DNA from 4 places in the Halomonas sp. 7T genome. Region 1 is predicted to be linked to each of the others. Evidence: predicted binding sites of a transcription regulator. Region 1 holds the regulator's gene; each other region holds the start of a gene.

Region 1 (4,401 bases):
ATGGGCGCCTTTGGATTAGGCACCCTACCTGCCCTACTCGCAACAGGCTTAGCCGCCCAGCAGCTTAGCCAGCTAATACGCCACCCGGCCACTCGTAGCATTGCTGCACTGACAATTATTGGTTTTGCAGTATGGCAATTATGGACGCTGGTGGGGCATAGCACCCCTTAACACCCCGGCACGCATTACTTGATATAGCTCAACGCTTTCATGGTTTGCTTGTTCTAGCATTTAACAGCGTTTAAGCCTGTTTGCCAGGCATAAACACCTGTTATCCCCTGTTGCTTTTGAAATCTTGCTATTCAAGCTTGGTGACACCTTGCTTTTAAACCCTGGAGCGCCTTCCATGCGTGCACAAGCCACTGCTGCCGTTTCACACCCTACACTTGCAGCGCCTTCGGCCACTGCCTGGGACGAGGCGCTGCTACGCCGTTATGACAAAAGCGGCCCACGTTACACCTCTTACCCTACGGCACTCGCTTTTCATGAGCAGTTCACCGCAGACGACTTTACCCAAGCGCTAGAACGCAGTAATCACCACCAGCGGCCACTCTCACTTTATGTACACGTGCCTTTCTGTCGCAAAATTTGCTTCTACTGCGCCTGCAATAAAATTGCGACCAAGAATACGCAGCTGGCAGAGCCGTACTTATCTAGGCTCGACCGTGAAATGGTCTTAACTGCTCGCCATTTAGATACCCATCGACCAGTGCAACAGTTGCATTGGGGCGGCGGTACACCAACGTTTCTTTCGCTCTCCCAAATGAGCGATCTGATTGACCGCCTTGATGCGCGCTTTGGTTTATCCATGTCGCCTGATCGTGACTACGCCATTGAAATTGACCCACGGGAAGCCGATGTTTTTACCCTTCGCCACTTGCAGTCGTTGGGCTTTAATCGGCTGAGTCTTGGCGTACAGGATTTAAACCCACAGGTACAAAAAGCGATCAATCGCGTGCAGCCACGGGTGCTCACCGAAACACTGATGGATGAAGCTCATCGACTGAGCTTTCGCTCCCTCAATCTGGATTTGATCTATGGTCTCCCCTTCCAGACTGAACAGAGCTTTGCCGATACGCTTCGCCAAGTCATAGAACTCAACCCTGCACGACTATCAGTGTTTAACTACGCCCACATGCCCGCCCGCTTTGCGCCCCAGCGGCGTATTAACGAAGAAGACCTACCAAGCGCCGATGAAAAACTCGCTATTTTGCATACCACTATTGAGATGCTGAGCAATGCAGGCTATGTACATATTGGGATGGATCATTTTGCTCGGCCAGATGATAGCTTGGCGATTGCACAGCGTAACGGCTCGCTGCAGCGCAATTTTCAAGGTTACTCCAGCCACGCCCAGTGCGACTTGGTAGGACTTGGTGTTTCAGCCATTTCTCGCGTGGATGACGTCTATGCGCAAAACCCTACTTCTCTTGAGCACTTTGAGACAGCGTTAGATCAAGGTAGGCTAGCGACTGAAAAAGGTTTACGATTAAATCATGATGACCTAATACGTCGAGATGTTATTGAACGCTTAATGTGCGATATGCGAATTGATTTAGCTGCGATAGGCCAGCGCTGGGGAATTGATGCTGCTGACTATTTCTCCCCGGTTCTTGAGCAGCTTAACGCGGCAGAGCAGGACGGTTTGCTGATGCGTGATGGCCTCTCTTTGAGCGCCACACACACTGGCCGACTGCTTATTCGTCATATTGCCATGGCTTTCGATGCTTATTTACCAGGTCAATCATCTCAGCGTTACTCAAAGATTATGTGACCCTATTGAGGCGCTTTTGTCTGGCGCCTATCATGGCAAATGATAAATGGAGAATTACATGCCTCACCAAGCCAGCTCCCGACGTTCACTGCTGCAAGAAGCGCGCTGTCAAACCTGCAGTCTTAGTTCGTTGTGCCTACCGCTGGCCCTGGAGCTTGAGGATATGGGGCAGTTCGATGCAATTATCCGCCGTCGCGCGCCGCTTAAAAAAGGCGAATCTCTGTTTCGTCAGGAAGACCCGTTTACCAGTGTCTATGCCGTGCGCTCAGGTAGCCTTAAACAGGTTACCAGTGAAGGTAATGGCAATGATCAGCTCACCAATTTTTATCTGCCCAGCGAATTGGTGGGGTTAGACGGTATCGATGAAAACTATTACCCCGGCAGCGTTATTGCTCTGGAAACCACCACCGTTTGCGAAATTCCTTTCGACCGCCTGGATACGCTCTCTGAAGAGCTGCCCGAATTGCGGGGACAGCTCTACCGGAGCATGAGCAAAGAACTAAAGGATGATCGGCGCATGATGCGTTTGTTGTCACGCAAAACCGCTGATCAGCGGCTCGCCAGCTTTTTAATTACCCTTTCAGACCGCTTTCGCCGCCGTGGGTACTCGCCCTTCAGCTTCCGGCTCTCTATGTCTCGGGCGGATCTAGGTAATTACCTAGGCTTAGCCGTGGAGACTGTTAGCCGGATTCTTAGCCGTTTTCAGCAACAAGCCGTGGTAGCCGTGTCAGGACGTGAAATTAATATCCTCGACATGCAACGGTTAATTATCTTGGCCGAAGAAGACGAACAGACGTCTATACCACGTTGAAGGCTTGGATTCGTCCGGCCATCATTGCGGCTTGTTTGTCTTCCAGGTTTTCAAAATCAAATAGTTGACGGTCGGCGAGCTGGGAAGGCGTCACATTTGTGACTGCTTTAAACATACTTTCCAGCCGTCCAGGATGCTTTTTATCCCACTCGGCCAGCATGTCTTTAACAACCTGTCGCTGAAGATTAGGCTGTGAACCACACAAGTTACACGGAATGATGGGAAACGCCATCAGTCGTGAAAACTCGGCTATGTCTGCCTCTTTACAGTAAGCAAGCGGGCGAATAACGATATTTTTTCCATCATCGGATAGCAGCTTAGGCGGCATGGCTTTTAAAGTCCCGCCAAAAAACATATTCAAAAACAGCGTTTCTAAAATATCTTCACGGTGATGACCCAACGCGATCTTGGTAGCCCCAATTTCTTCAGCAAAGCCATACAGCGACCCTCGGCGCAAACGTGAGCAGAGCGCGCAGGTGGTTTTACCTTCGGGCGTTTTCTCCTTTACCACGGAGTAGGTATCCCGCTCTAGGATATGGTATTCCACACCTAGCTTCTCTAAATAGCGCGGTAGGATATGCTCTGGAAACCCTGGCTGCTTTTGATCCATATTCACCGCCACCAGTGAGAAGTTCACCGGAGCGTTACGCTGCAGGTTGCGCAAAATCTCAAGCATGGTGTAGCTATCTTTACCACCTGACAGGCATACCATTACCCTGTCGCCTTCATTAATCATCTGATAATCAATGATGGCGTTCCCCACCTCACGGCGCAGACGTTTCTGCAACTTATTGAATTCGCGCTTCTGTTTAGCGTCGTGAAGCTCAGACGAATTCAGCTGTTTGCCAGCTAAAATCGTATCTGTCGTTGCGGGGTCAAAATGATCAGGTTGTTGCATGATAGTAAACACTGCCGAGGTTAGAGAGAGCGACACATATTCTAACAATTATAACAACGTTCACCCAATACAAACCCGTAGCGTTATCTTTAACGCAATGGCGCCGGATAACCGAACGTTGATCAATGCGTATTGTGTTGATCTGAGTTGGTGACAGTGCGCTTGACCAGTAGCGGACCAAATAGCTCAAAAACGATCGTCGAGGTGACCACCGTTGCCACAATTAGCCGTCCTTGATCAGGAAAACGCTCAGCAGCCAACAATGCCATCCCCATTGCGACCCCTGCCTGCGGCAGCAGCGCAAGGCCAATATCGGTATTTAAGCTCGGCTCACGCCGACGCATGGCCAATACTCCTAGATAACCTCCTATATAGCGCCCAATGCTACGCAAAACGATATACGCAGCAACCAGCCCCAATGCTGAGCTTAAGTGGGCCAAGTTGAGGCTTGCACCCGCTAATACAAAGAAAAAGACCAAAAACGGCCACTCAATTTGCTCTATTTCGCTAAAGGAGCGCGTGTGATGTGAAGAGACATTGACGATTACAAAACCTGCAATCATCGCTGTTAAAAGCGCGGAAACATTGAGATAACTGGAGAGACCCGCGATCAAAAGCATAAGTGCCAAGGCTTCGGCCTGAGTTGGGCGTCCTGGTTTAAGGTGGCCGGTTAACCACGCCGCTGGAAACCCAAGTAATGTCCCAAGCAATACGGCCCCTCCAAGCTCCCAAAGCGCATGCACTAAAGAGCCTCCACCGCCAGTCGCTCCTACCCAGCTAAGTGCCGCCATGCTTAACCCAAAGATAATAATGCCCCAGGCATCGTCAATTGCCACAATACCGAGCGTCACGCGCGCGGCGAGGCTTTTTTTACCGCTCTCTTGAATAGCCTCGCTGACGGCTGCGGGGTCAGTCGCC
Region 2 (4,401 bases), 1.7 Mb from region 1:
AGCTTAAGCGGCGCTCCGCTATTGGCGCTCGTCGTGTTGTGGCTATTGGGGCGGCTGTTGATGGCTTTTCCCATGGCGTTGCCGGGCTGGCTGATACGAATGGTCGACTTAGCGTTTCTGCCGGTGGTTGCCATCGTTATGGCGAAATTGGTGATCTCTGCGAAGCGTTGGCGCAATTTAATCTTTATCCCGGTGCTCGCGCTGTTGGCGTTGGCGAACCTGGCAATGCACCTGGGGTGGGTGAATGGCGATGCAGAGTTGATTCGCCAGGCGGCCTACTTAGCCGTGCTGTTGATCACGCTTTTGATGACAGTGGTTGGTGGGCGGGTGATTGCCATGTTTACCGCCAACCGTTTAGGGCGCCCCAAACTAGCGCCTATTCCCTTGCTTGAAGGCGTTACGTTGGCGAGTACAGTGAGCGTCGTATTGCTGCAGTTAGCCATCATGCTGGGCGTTGCTGTTCCTGCGCTGTTAATGGGCGGAGTAATGCTGTTTGCGGCATTGGCTAACACACTTCGCATGGCGCGCTGGGGTGGTCTACATAGCGGGCGTGAGCCGTTACTGTGGGGGTTGCACGGTAGCTACGCCTTCATCCCCTTGGGTCTTGTTATGTGGGTATTAGCGCTGATGGGGCTAATGCGCACTGAACTAGCCGTTCATGCTCTGAGCGTTGGTGGGATGGGCGTTATGATGCTGGCGATGATGGCCAGGGTGTCACTAGGCCATACCGGCCGGCCAATAAAAACCCTGCCGGGTATTGGCGTTGCGCTGGGGTTGTTGCTAATAGCCGCTTTGCTGCGCGCACCCCTATTGGCGCTATTTCCTCAGATTACCCACTGGGTCTATACCCTCAGTATCATCTTATGGTGCTTGGCTTATGGCGTATTTCTTGCGCATTACACCTTGCCGTTGATGCAGGCGCGGGTCGACGGTCAGGATGGCTAAATGCGTATTAAGCGCTAACGGAGGGGATGCGCATCAGGCGGGCCAACTGAGGTTGTTGATTGCCCAGTAAATCAGCCAGTGTGTAGTGGTCGAGTACGTCTAGAAAAGCGGACAATGCATCCGTAAGGATCGATTGAAGCCGACAGGCTGGCGTAATGATGCAGGCGTTATCGCTATGAAAGCACTCGACTAATGCCATGTCATGCTCCATCTCCCGCACCAGCTCCCCTAACACGATGGTGGTGGGGTCACGTGTCAGCAGTAGGCCACCATTCTTGCCGCGAATAGCCGTTACGTACTGTTTTTGGCTAAGTTCTTGAACGATTTTCATTAAATGATTGCGTGAAATATCAAACGTTTCGGCAATCTCGTGGATAGTAGAGCGCTCCTCTCCCTTGGCAGCAAGAAAGATCAATACGCGTATCGAATAATCAGTGAATCGAGTGAGGTGCATGGAGTTTACATTGCTCCGCAGGTCATTCAGGTATAAGTCATCTGGCGATAAAAAGCATATTGTATGAATGTTCAGTAGGTTGCAATCAGAGCATGAGGGAGTATCACGGATTTATCGCTGTTGCAGCGAATATCCGAGTACTTTAAGCGCCAATTTATTGCCGCTCTTTGACCTAAGTCATGGTGCGGTAGCGGGCTATTAACTGGGGAGGGACAGAGAGGCTTTAAAACGTATATTGTATGAATATTAACCATCGCGTGCTGCGCCCACTATCTAAATAGAGACCTTTCTCAGGGACTTTCCCGATTATGTTCGATGAGCAGTTGTTCAACCGCCCCCTAGTAGAAAAGTACGACAGGCCGGGGCCACGCTACACCTCTTATCCTACCGCTCCGCAGTTTTATGCTGCGTTTGCCGAGGATGACTACCGCAGTGCTGCTGAACGTAGTAATCAGGCTGAAGAACCAAAGCCGCTGTCGGTCTATGTGCATATCCCTTTCTGCAAAAGCCTCTGCTACTACTGCGCTTGCAATAAGATTATTACCCATAACACAGAGCGGGCGGCTGAGTATCTCCAGTGGCTAAAGCAGGAGATTCGCGTTCAAGGAGCGCTGTTTGATAGCACTCGGCGGATGACTCAATTACACCTTGGCGGAGGCACGCCCACCTACCTGACTAATCCCCAGCTAGGCGAGTTAATGGCAGCGCTGGACGAGGCCTTTCATTTTGCGGCGCCTGCCGAGCGTGAGTTCTCGCTAGAGGTTGATCCGCGTACGGTAACCCCAGAGCAGGTTTATGAACTGTATGCGCTGGGGTTTAATCGGTTGAGCTTTGGCGTGCAGGATTTTGATCACGAGGTGCAGCAAGCGGTCAATCGTGTGCAGAGCGAAGAGCAGGTGGTGTCGCTGGTTAAGGCAGCCCGGGATGCCGGGTTTGAATCGGTGAGCGTGGACTTAATCTACGGCCTGCCGCTACAGACGGTGGCGAGTTTCGATACCACGCTGGCCAAGATTATCGATCTGCAGCCGGACCGCATTGCCGCCTACAGCTACGCTCATCTACCCGAGCTGTTCAAGGCACAACGATTGATAAGCCCCGATGATATGCCGCCGCCGGAGCGTAAGCTGGAGCTGCTGGAATTAACCATCAATCGCCTGACCGCTGCTGGTTACGTCTACATTGGCATGGATCACTTCGCCTTGCCGGATGATGAGCTGAGCTTGGCCCGTGAAAATGGCACGCTGCAGCGTAACTTTCAGGGTTACTCCACCCAAGCCGACTGCGACATGATTGGGCTGGGTATCACGTCTATAGGGAAAGTGGGCGATACCTACAGTCAGAACGTCAAAGAAACCGCTCAGTACCAGCACCGCCTGGACGAGAGGCGCTTGCCCGTTTTCCGAGGCTACCGGCTTAGCGACGATGACTGCCTGCGCCGCGATATCATCAATACACTGATGTGTCATGGGCACCTTGAGTTTGCCGCTATCGAGGCCCGCCACCGCATCGACTTTCGCACTTACTTTGCAAGTGCATTAACGAGTTTGGAGGAGATGGCGGAAGATAGTCTTATTGCTTTGCGTGACCACGAGATAGAAGTACTGCCTGCGGGGCGATTGATGGTTCGTAATTTAGCGATGGCGTTCGATGCTTACTTGAAGCCGGCTGAAAATCGCTATTCGCGAACTGTATGACCCCAGGTCTACGGTCGTCTTTTCTTGAATAGGTGCTGCCGACATGCTGCTCCACCGGCGCAAATGACACCCGCTACTCGTAGCCCGTCATTTCGAGATAGCCAACGCCGATCTCTTCTTGGGTCGGCGTGTTGCGTACTATCACGTCGCCTTCCCAGTACGGCACGCTAGTAGGCATCCAGCGGTTAGGGTGGCGCGCCTCAATGGTCATATCAATGTCAGCGGAGGTGAGTGTCAGTTGCCAACGGGTGGGAATCTCTCGCTCAGCCACGCGTGCGGTGGAAAGGGGCGTGAGGGTCAGAATGTCGGTACCTATTTGCTGGGTATTTCCCTTAGCATCAAATAAGTGAGCGAACAGGTAGTCGCCACCTTTTTCACCGCCACCTCTTAGCCGGTAGGCCATGAGCTTGCGTCCATCGTTTAAATGTAGCGAAAACCAGTCCCAGCCGGTCTGTTCGGGGGTCAGCAGTTGGCTGCTCCACTCGCGGTCCAGCCAGCCGTTGCCCTGAACCTCACGGGTTTCTCCGTTCAACGTTACGCTGCCTGTAATGGTTAGAAAGGGCTGGCTGTAGTAGTGAGAGCCTTGGCCTTCCACAGTTTTGGCGTTAAACCCGTTTTCGCCGTGCCACACCAGCGGGCCTTCTGCCTGCAGGGCAAGGTCATAGCCAAAACGTGCGTCGCCTTCACCGCTGTAGGCGGTGAGGGTAAAGCGCTCAAAGTTTTCATCTGAGGGGCTTTGGAATGTCCAGTTATCTATCCAGGCCTGAAAAGGGGCGGCGATGACACCGGCTTGCCCTTGGGATTGGCCGCTATGGCTGCGTGCGAAGCGTTCTGCAGCGAGTTGCGTGGCCTGTTGGGAAATGCCCATATGTGCCATCCATACCTGATCGCTGGCCCAGGGGGCTGGGGCGGGGCGTTCCTGGGGTGGCATAAGTGCTTGGCGAAACAGTGTCCACTGCAGCCCTAGCGGTTCGCCCGTCTCATCTTCAAGGTTGGCGGTTAAGTACCACCACTCAATACGATAGTCAGGGTGCGGGCCGTGATCGTTGGGAAACACCAGCGGCGTAGCAGCGTTGGCGTGGGCAAATCCGTCGGCCTGTGCGCCAAGGCCAGCAAAGCCCTCTTGGGCAGGTGGCGCGCTTTCAATGTCGGCGTCGTTACAGCCGGAAAGGGATATAAGCGTTATGGCGCTGAATAAAAGTATGCTTAAACAATGCTGTTTCATGTATCGCCCTCATTGAGCAGGGCGCGAGGCGAGGTGCGCCAGAGTTGAAGACAGGGCAACACGGCTGCCAGCAGGGCAACGCC
Region 3 (4,401 bases), 1.4 Mb from region 1:
AGCGCCTATGCTGAGCGTTACCTGTTTGTTATCTGGATGGGCGGGGTGGTTAAACTGTTCAGCCGTCAGCCCCGTTATTAACGATTCACAGTACTGCGCTAGCTCGGTGTCATCAGCACACGGTAACACGGCAGCAAACTCATCACCGCCTAGCCGGTAGAGCTTAGCCTCCGTGCCTAACTGCTTTTTCAGCAGGCTGGCCAAACGACGCAATAGCTGATCGCCGGCAGGGTGGCCCAGCTCATCGTTGTACTGTTTGAAGAAGTCGATATCTACCAAGATCAACCCAAGGGGCTGGTTGGCTCTTGCCATAACCTCTTGATGTAGCGCACTGCGGTTGCCAATCCCGGTGAGCGGGTCACGCATAGCTCGCTTCATCCAGGCAATTTTTTGCTCAGTAGCACGCTGCGTCCGGCGCAGTTGGCGCTCATGCATCCCCCAAAAAAGTAACCCCATGATGAAAATAGTCATACTAGAGTAGATAAGCATTTGGCTATGGCGCCGGGTACTTTCCGAGAAGTTATTAATCACCATACCCCGGCGGTCTAACTGATCCATTTCAATGTGCGTTAGGCAGTTAATAGGCTCTAACAGCTCACGCGAGGCAGCCAATGGTGAAAGCGCATCTTGCGTGAGACGCGAGGTAAGCGAGCCCACCGTCGTGACACTAGGCCCCGTGCAAGCATACTCTTGATGATAAACGCTCACGTCCATCAACCCATAGGCGAGATCCAGATTCAATGAAATCGCCTCGATGTTCTCCCCACTCATTGGCTGGTCGTTGAGCAGCGTTTGCTGGGCATTTTGTAGGTAAGCGCGAGAGCGAGTAGCCAATTGCTGGCCTGTTAAGCTGCCTGTTTGGCTAAAGTAGGCCTGGATTTCTGGATACACCCAGCGCGATTCATAAACAATCAGCATCATCAGCGCCATAAAGCTCATCAGGCTTAGCGAAAGCCACGTAACGTAACGGCGTCTTACCCAGCCTGGTTTTTCAGCGGATTCAGGCGATTTTACAGGCTGATTCGCACTCACCATCTGGCCTCTATGCTACGAATCATCCAAACCCAGTCATTAAATTCACGAAGTGAGTTGACATCGCGCGTTCCGTAATCTCGCTCGACCAAGCGAAACGGCCCGCGAGAGCGAAGTGACAGTGGTTCGCCATCCTCTTCAACAATCATGAACCAATTGGGGTCATCCCACCCGCCGAGCGTGACGCTGTAGTCATCCCAGGCTGTGAAATGTAGCTCAGGAGGGATATCACCAAACTGCTCAATCAGGAAATCGCGGAACTCAAAGCCACGCATTTCCACGTCTCGTCCCTGGTAAGGATCAAAAAGCGTAAAAGTGGCGTCTGCCTGCTGGAGTAGCGTTGCGACCGGGAGTTGACGGGTATCATCGCCGTTGATGAGCGTTAACACTTGCGCATGAACACTTGCTAATGGAAAAACGATCAGCAGTAGTAACAAAGAGGCAAAGCCCGCTTTTACCTGCTTTCTAAAACGTTGAGTAAATACAACGCATAAACGAGCAGCGGTCATGGAAAGGAGTTCCCTAATGGCAAGTATTGTCTACAGTAAAAGTACTATACCAGAGCATGACGACTACCGTTTTCAACGCCTATTAACTTAAGACGAAAAGACGGACAAACAAAAAAGCCGGCCCAAGTGGGCCGGCAACAGGAAGCTTACTCGTAAAAGCAAGCCCCCTCCCCTGACGACGGTAACAACCGATAAAACTAAGGCTTTTTACGCTCATCCTTACGAAGATGGTCGCGGATGACAAAGCCAGCCCAACCGATCATAAATGCAATCACTAACGCGATAGTGACTAAGCTAAAAACGACAGTATCATCCCAGTACATGGCTTCCCCTCCCGCCGTGATATATGCATTCATCCTACGGGGTTAACGGAGGGGGAAACTGACCTGGGTCAAGCTTTTAAGATGGCTCAACTAGGACCGGTAAAGAACTTGACGCACATCATTTCTAAGGATGCTAAGCACTTAATTAGCTCGGTAGCCGCACTTAGGGAGGAGGCTTACCTATAACGTCACAGCACTTTGTCTCAGCACTTTGTCTCAGCGTTTTGTCACAAAACTTTGCGGTCTTCCACTTTGCTGTGCTCGGTACCCGGTGGTAACGGGTGACCCTTGGCTAATTCTGCCCGGGTAGCCTCTCTTACGTCTAACACGGTTACTTGGTAGCGAAGGGTATGTCCTGCCAGGGGATGGTTGGTATCCACCGTGACCTGCTCACCGTCAATACTCAGCACCGTGACAATTTGCGGCCCGGCTTCTCCTTCGGTTTGGAACCGGCTACCGGGTTCAAGCTCAGCGCTACCAAACGACGCTCGGCTTACCTCTTGCACCAAGTCATCATTGCGCACTCCGTACGCTTCGGCGGGGGCTAACGTGACACGAAGCTCTGCTCCTGCCTCTTTTCCCTCTAGCGCACGCTCCAGGCCAGGTAGGATATTATTGTGGCCGTGTAGGTACTCCAACGGCGTACTACGCGCCTGGGAGTCATCCAACACGTGGGTACTACCATCGTGAAGTACGTCGCTGAGTACATAGTGTAAGGTCACTACCTGATGTGCCGTAATCGACATGGAAAACTCCTCTCCGGTAAGCTGTGGGCGTTGTCATGGAGTGCTAACCATGAACCCTGAGCCTAGTCTAACACCGACCGGTTTTTGAGCGGGCCTCGACACTGACGTTTTCTTTTTTGGAGTGTATGACTACATGCCCACCCCGACGCCCCAGCGCAGTTGGTTGGCGGCGCTTGGTATTTACTGCCGAGCACCTGTGATCACCATGCTGTTTTTAGGCTTTTCCGCTGGCCTGCCGTTTCTTCTGGTATTTTCCACGCTATCAGCCTGGCTACGCAGTGACGGTGTAGAAGTGGCCGCCATCGGCTTTTTTGCCTGGATTGGTATGCTCTATTCAATCAAGTTTTTTTGGGCACCAATTGTAGATCGTTTAGCGCTTCCGCTACTAACCCGCGCGTTTGGCCAACGCAGGGGCTGGATGCTGCTGGCCCAGGGCATGATTGCCGCTGGGTTAGTCGGTTTGGCAGGTGTAGACCCCGTAGGTAACTTAGGCTGGGTAGCAGCCTTTGCCCTTTTGGTGGCATTTGGCTCCGCAACGCAAGATATCGCCATCGATGCCTACCGAATTGAGTCCGCTGATGACGATGTTCAAGCAGCCATGGCCTCCACCTACATTATTGGCTATCGAGGCGGGCTGCTGGCGGCCGGGGCCGGTGCGCTCTACGTGGCCTCGGCAGTATCATGGAACGCGGCCTACCTCACTATGGCTGCGCTGGTAGGCATTGGCGTGCTCACCGTGCTAATTCGCCCGGAGCCCAAGCGCGCCTCGTTAAGCGTACAATTAATTCATGAACCCAAAGTGCGAGCGTTTATTCGTGCCAGCCGAGGCAAGCCCAAAACGCTGCGTCGTTTAGGTGCTTGGGGGATTGGAGCGATTGTCTGCCCTTTTACCGACTTCTTCCGCCGCTATGGTGTGAAGGCGATGGGCATTTTGGTCTTTATTGCGGTGTTTCGCATTAGCGACCTTGCCATGGCCTCCATGGCGAACCCGCTCTATATCGACCTTGGCTTTTCGCTGGCAACGATCGCCAATGTTACCAATATTTTTGGAATTGCCATGAGCATTGCAGGGGGCATATTGGGCGGGCTGCTAGTAGCCCGTTACGGCATTGGCCCGCTACTGGTGTTTGGTGCGGGTTTGGTAATGGTAACCAACCTGCTGTTTGCAGCTCTTGCTGTGATTGGCAATCAAGTGCCTATGCTGGTGGTAACGATTATAGGCGATAACCTCGCCAATGGGCTTGCCAGCGCGGTGTTTATTGCGTTCCTCTCCAGCTTAACCTCGCGGGCCTACACGGCCACACAGTACGCGCTATTTTCGTCACTGATGACGCTGCCGGGCAAATTCTTGAGCGGATTTGGCGGCATTGTGGTGGGCGCCCAGGGCTATGCCACTTTCTTTGTGGTAGCCACACTGCTCGGCTTACCCGCGATTGCGTTAGCGATCTGGATAAGCCGAGATAAGCAGCTAGTCCCTACCCCGCTTGCTCAGGCTAACTAGCCGCCTGTTAGCGGTGATGATTAAGCCACTCCAGAGCGCCTGGGGTGGTGCGCCACTGGTCACGCATTAACGTGCGGTACTGCCATGCCTCTGCCCGGGAGCCAGGGTCAACCTGGCCATCAGCATAGGGCATGGAGGGCCTTGGGCTTTCAGCACACAGCAGCTCAAGCGCATAGCGGTTATGGGCAACAGCCTCTGCCAAAGCCGTTTCAGCGGCATCGCGCTTCGCTAGGCGATAAAGCGCCAACGTGCGGCCCATCAGTAACCCTAATACCAGCGAGCCATCGTCT
Region 4 (4,401 bases), 890 kb from region 1:
CGATCAGCATCGATTTCTGCCAGCGGCTCACAGGGCTCCAAGCTGTCTCGGCAACGGGTCACTAAGCGCTGATACTCCTGGGTACCCTGCTGCTTCCAAGCAAACTCTTCGTCGCCCAGGGGGCGCTTCACCTTTGCGGGCGCTCCCATCACTAAAGACTGCGGCTCACACTCAAACCCCGCTTTGACGAACGCGGCCGCCGCAACGATAGAACGCTCCGCTATATGCGCACCGTCCATCACCACGGCGTTCATACCCACCATGGCATCACGCCCAATCACGCAGCCATGTAAAACTGCACCGTGGCCGATATGACCATCTTTCTCCACCTTCGTGACGCATCCCGGAAAACCATGCATCACGCAAGTGTCCTGAAGGTTCGCGCCTTCTTCAAGCACTAGGCGTCCGAAGTCACCGCGCATCACCGCGCCAGGGCCAACATAACAGCCAGGGCCCACAATCACATCGCCGATTAACACTGCGGTTGGGTGGACATACGCGGTCGGATGCACCACCGGCGTCACCCCTTCAAGTCGATAGTAAGGCATCACGTGCTCCGTTAGTTAGAGGGGCTATGGCGGCGGTTTTGAACCACAACGAAGCGGCTGGAAACAAACGCCTGATTACATAAAGAAGCATTCGCGGCCGGATTCCCCCCCGTGGCGTGAAAGTCACTGAACGCCGCAGACTGGTTGACGAATATCCCCCCATCTAGGTTCAGTGAAAGCGGTGTCGTCGACTCAATAGCCAACTGCTCAAACTGATCGGCCACGGCCTCATCAGTGGTATAGGCACCGAAGGTTATCGCGCCTTTTTCACGAATCACCTCACGCGCCAGCTCAATGCTATGCGCAGTGCTGTCGGTCGCGACGATAAAGCTTATCGGGCCAAAGCGCTCCTCACTATAGGCAGCCTTTTGCGCTGCATCCACCTTGAGGATAAGCGGCGTGTGAATACGGGCGTCAGGGTATTGGGCGTGTTTTCGTGGCTCGCTATCCAGGACTATTTCGCCCAAACCACGGCACTCATCAATCCGAGCTTGTGTGTCCAGCGACTGGAGAGTACCCAGCACCGTGCAGGCACGGTCGCTGTCACCCAAGAACACTTGGACGGCTTTGGCAAGCGCTGCCGCCACGTCGTCAAAGCTTAAATGGCCATCTGATGTTTCAATGCCGCTCTTAGGCACATAAATCGCCTGGGGGGTCGTACACATCTGTCCAGAATAAAGGCTCAGCGAGAAGGCAAGGTTCGCGGTGACCGCCTTAAGATTATCCAGGCTGTCGATAATCACCGTGTTGATACCGGCTTTCTCGGCAAACACCTGGGCCTGGGTGGCATGCTCTATCAACCAGTCACCGAAGGCATTAGAACCAGTGAAGTCGATCAACTTGACCGCAGGATCAAGCGCCAACGTTTTGGTTAACGGCGCATCCGCTGTGTCGGGCACCAAACTCACCAGACAGGGGTCAAAGCCTGCTTCTTCTAACACTTCCTGTGCAACGCGGGTGGTCATCGCTACTGGCAGAATAGCGCCGGGGTGCGGTTTAAGCATCACCGGGTTACCGGTTGCCAAGCTGGCAAACAGCCCAGGGTAAGTATTCCAAGTGGGGAACGTTGAACAGGCCACCACCAGCGAGATGCCGCGCGGCACAATGTGGAAACGCTTATCCATGACAATAGGGTCATGTTTGCCCTGAGGCTTAACCCACTGCGCAGCAGTAGGAATCTGCGCCATTGATTGCCAAGCATGGGCCACGGCTTCAAGACCACGATCTTGGGCATGCGGCCCGCCCGCCTGAAACGCCATCAACGGCCCTTGGCCGCTAGTGTGCATGACCGCCTGGGCGATCTCCGGGCTCATGGCATTAAGGCGCGACAGGATTTCTAAACATACCCCCGTACGTGCTTCAGCCCCAGCCTCTCGCCAATCACGCATTGCCACTTGCATGGCCGCTATAAGTTCGTCGGGGTTTGGCTGGTCATAAGTAATGCCAAGTTCAAAGCCATAAGGTGATACTTCCCCGCCTACTCGCTGAGTGCTACCCACCGCTTTCAGCATAAAAGGCTGATTGCGCAGTGCCTCGAAGTTGGCAGGGGCCTCTTTAACAGCGTCTTCGGAGTATTTGCGCATGCTTTCTGGATAAGGCGTCCAGAAAGTACGGCTGGCAATTGCTTTGACGGCCTGCTCTAGGGTCTGGCGATGAGAATCGAACATCTGCTGCGCTAATTGCGTCATGGGGCGCTCCTGCACTCACTTATTTTTTTGATACGTTATATACAAGAAGACTATCTTTCCCGTAACAAAACATCAAACGCTTTCCCTAACACCGCTTGCTCAACAATTAGCCCACCACGATCAAAAAACTCGATATATAAGGGATAAAGGTCACTTTTAAGGCCAATTCTCCACCTTTCATACCATGGTCTAATAACTATCATTCACTCGTTATAAATACATGTAAACCATTGTTAACAGAGAATAAATACTCAAAAACACCAATAAGCGACACACTAATAACAATTAATCAATATTGATGTGTATCAAAATAAATCTATACTCGGTAAATATTCATCCTGTGCGCCACAGGCCGAACTGAGGTAAAAATGCTCACTACTCTAAAAACAACCCCGCCTCTGGAAGGCGTTTTATGCATCACGCTGAATCGTCCGGACGCATTGAATGCACTTAATACCCAGCTACTTGGCGAGCTCGCCAACACGCTGCGCAGCGCTGATAGTGATGAGAAAGTGCGCGCCGTGGTGATTACCGGCAGTACGAAAGCGTTTGCCGCCGGTGCGGATATTAATGAAATGGCAGAGCGCGACCTAGTCGGCATGCTGGAAGATCCTCGCCAGCACCACTGGGCCACCATTACGCGTTTTCGCAAACCGATCATTGCTGCTGTTAATGGCTACGCCTTGGGCGGTGGCTGCGAGCTGGCCATGCACGCCGACATTATTATTGCTGGTGAAAACGCCCTGTTCGGCCAACCGGAAATTAACCTGGGCATCATGCCCGGCGCTGGCGGCACCCAACGTTTGCTTAGAGCGGTGGGTAAGTCACTGGCCACCCAAATGGTGCTAACTGGCGAGCCAATTTCTGCTCGCCGCGCCCTTGAAGCTGGCCTGATTAGCGAGATTACCCAGCCCGAATTAACACTTGAGCGTGCCATGGTCATTGCAACGCGCATTGCCGCCAAGGCACCGCTGGCCGTGCGCTTGGCACGTGAATCGTTACACAAGGCAATGGATACCGATCTAGCTACCGGCCTGCGCTTTGAACGCCATGCGTTCACCTTGCTGGCGGGCACTGCAGACCGCGAAGAGGGCATTCGCGCCTTCCAAGAAAAACGACCTGCCATTTTTCAAGGGCACTGACACAAGGATATTACCCATGAGCCAAGCGCCCCTGCTTTACACCGTGGAAGACGGCGTTGCCTGTATCACGCTGAACCGCCCCGACAGCCTGAACAGCTTCAATACCGAAATGCATGCTGAAATGCGCAAAGCGCTTAAGGCCGTGCGCCAGGACTCAAGTGTTCGCGCGTTGTTACTGACCGGCAACGGTCGAGGCTTCTGTGCCGGCCAGGATCTTTCCGATCGTAGCGTCGCGCCCGGCGAGCAAGCCCCCGACCTCGGCGAGTCGCTTGAAAAACGCTACAACCCTATGTTGCGCGCTCTTAAAGACATGCCTTTCCCGACCATTTGTGCGGTGAACGGTGTGGCCGCAGGTGCCGGTGCCAACATCGCTCTGGCCTGCGACATCGTATTGGCTGCTCGTTCAGCAAGCTTTATCCAGGCTTTCTGCAAGATCGGCTTGATCCCAGACTCTGGTGGCACCTGGACGCTGCTTAACTTAGTGGGCATGGCGCGGGCCAAGGGCTTGGCAATGCTTGGCGACAAGCTGCCCGCCGAGACGGCCGAACAGTGGGGCATGATCTGGCGCTGCGTCGACGATGAAGCGCTTCAAGAAGAAGCCATGAACATGGCTCGCCACTTGGCCAATCAACCGACGCGCGGCTTGGCACTGATCAAACGTGCCCTGCACGCCAGCAGCGATAACAGCTTCAACGAACAGCTCGACCTGGAACGCGACCTGCAGCGCCTTGCCGGGCGTACAGAAGATTACCGCGAAGGCGTTAGCGCTTTTATCGAGAAACGTCGCCCCACCTTCAAGGGAGAGTGATATGTCAGCCCTTCCAACGTCTGCCGTTATTGGTGTGATTGGCGCAGGTGCCATGGGTGCCGGCATTGCTCAGGTTGCCGCCCAGGCTGGCCACACGGTTATTCTGCATGACAATCAACCGGGTGCTGCCAGAGCGGGCATTGATAACATTCGTCGTCAGCTGGAAAAGCGCGTTGCCAAGGGCAAGATGATCCAAGGGGATGTGGATAACATTA

Evidence for each region. The regulator FNR, encoded in region 1, switches genes on or off when oxygen is low (the NO sensors DNR and NnrR bind a similar motif). The targets are predictions, from matches to a motif close to TTGATNTANATCAA.
Region 2: a site for FNR is predicted at 1,567-1,580, ahead of hemN (oxygen-independent coproporphyrinogen III oxidase). Genes of this name have one in related genera too.
Region 3: a site for FNR is predicted at 1,973-1,986, ahead of ccoM (cytochrome c oxidase subunit CcoM). Genes of this name have one in related genera too.
Region 4: a site for FNR is predicted at 2,532-2,545, ahead of paaF (2,3-dehydroadipyl-CoA hydratase PaaF). Genes of this name have one in related genera too.

Annotation. Positions count from the first base shown of each region.
Region 1 is NZ_CP087112.1:2,463,337-2,467,737, forward strand. It holds gene LOS15_RS11520 (sulfite exporter TauE/SafE family protein) at 1-171, shown strand, start outside; gene hemN (oxygen-independent coproporphyrinogen III oxidase) at 347-1,774, shown strand; gene fnr (fumarate/nitrate reduction transcriptional regulator Fnr) at 1,833-2,585, shown strand; gene ttcA (tRNA 2-thiocytidine(32) synthetase TtcA) at 2,572-3,483, opposite strand; gene LOS15_RS11540 (cation:proton antiporter) at 3,606-4,401, opposite strand, start outside.
Region 2 is NZ_CP087112.1:766,763-771,163, forward strand. It holds gene LOS15_RS03490 (NnrS family protein) at 1-945, shown strand, start outside; gene LOS15_RS03495 (Rrf2 family transcriptional regulator) at 953-1,399, opposite strand; gene hemN (oxygen-independent coproporphyrinogen III oxidase) at 1,708-3,093, shown strand; gene LOS15_RS03505 (lipocalin-like domain-containing protein) at 3,167-4,318, opposite strand; gene LOS15_RS03510 (ABC transporter permease) at 4,315-4,401, opposite strand, start outside.
Region 3 is NZ_CP087112.1:1,080,110-1,084,510, reverse strand. It holds gene LOS15_RS04955 (sensor domain-containing diguanylate cyclase) at 1-1,035, opposite strand, end outside; gene LOS15_RS04950 (hypothetical protein) at 1,029-1,541, opposite strand; gene ccoM (cytochrome c oxidase subunit CcoM) at 1,739-1,864, opposite strand; gene LOS15_RS04940 (peptidylprolyl isomerase) at 2,092-2,610, opposite strand; gene LOS15_RS04935 (AmpG family muropeptide MFS transporter) at 2,744-4,111, shown strand; gene LOS15_RS04930 (SEC-C domain-containing protein) at 4,119-4,401, opposite strand, start outside.
Region 4 is NZ_CP087112.1:3,350,772-3,355,172, reverse strand. It holds gene paaY (phenylacetic acid degradation protein PaaY) at 1-548, opposite strand, end outside; gene paaN (phenylacetic acid degradation protein PaaN) at 560-2,236, opposite strand; gene paaF (2,3-dehydroadipyl-CoA hydratase PaaF) at 2,605-3,378, shown strand; gene paaG (2-(1,2-epoxy-1,2-dihydrophenyl)acetyl-CoA isomerase PaaG) at 3,395-4,186, shown strand; gene paaH (3-hydroxyacyl-CoA dehydrogenase PaaH) at 4,188-4,401, shown strand, end outside.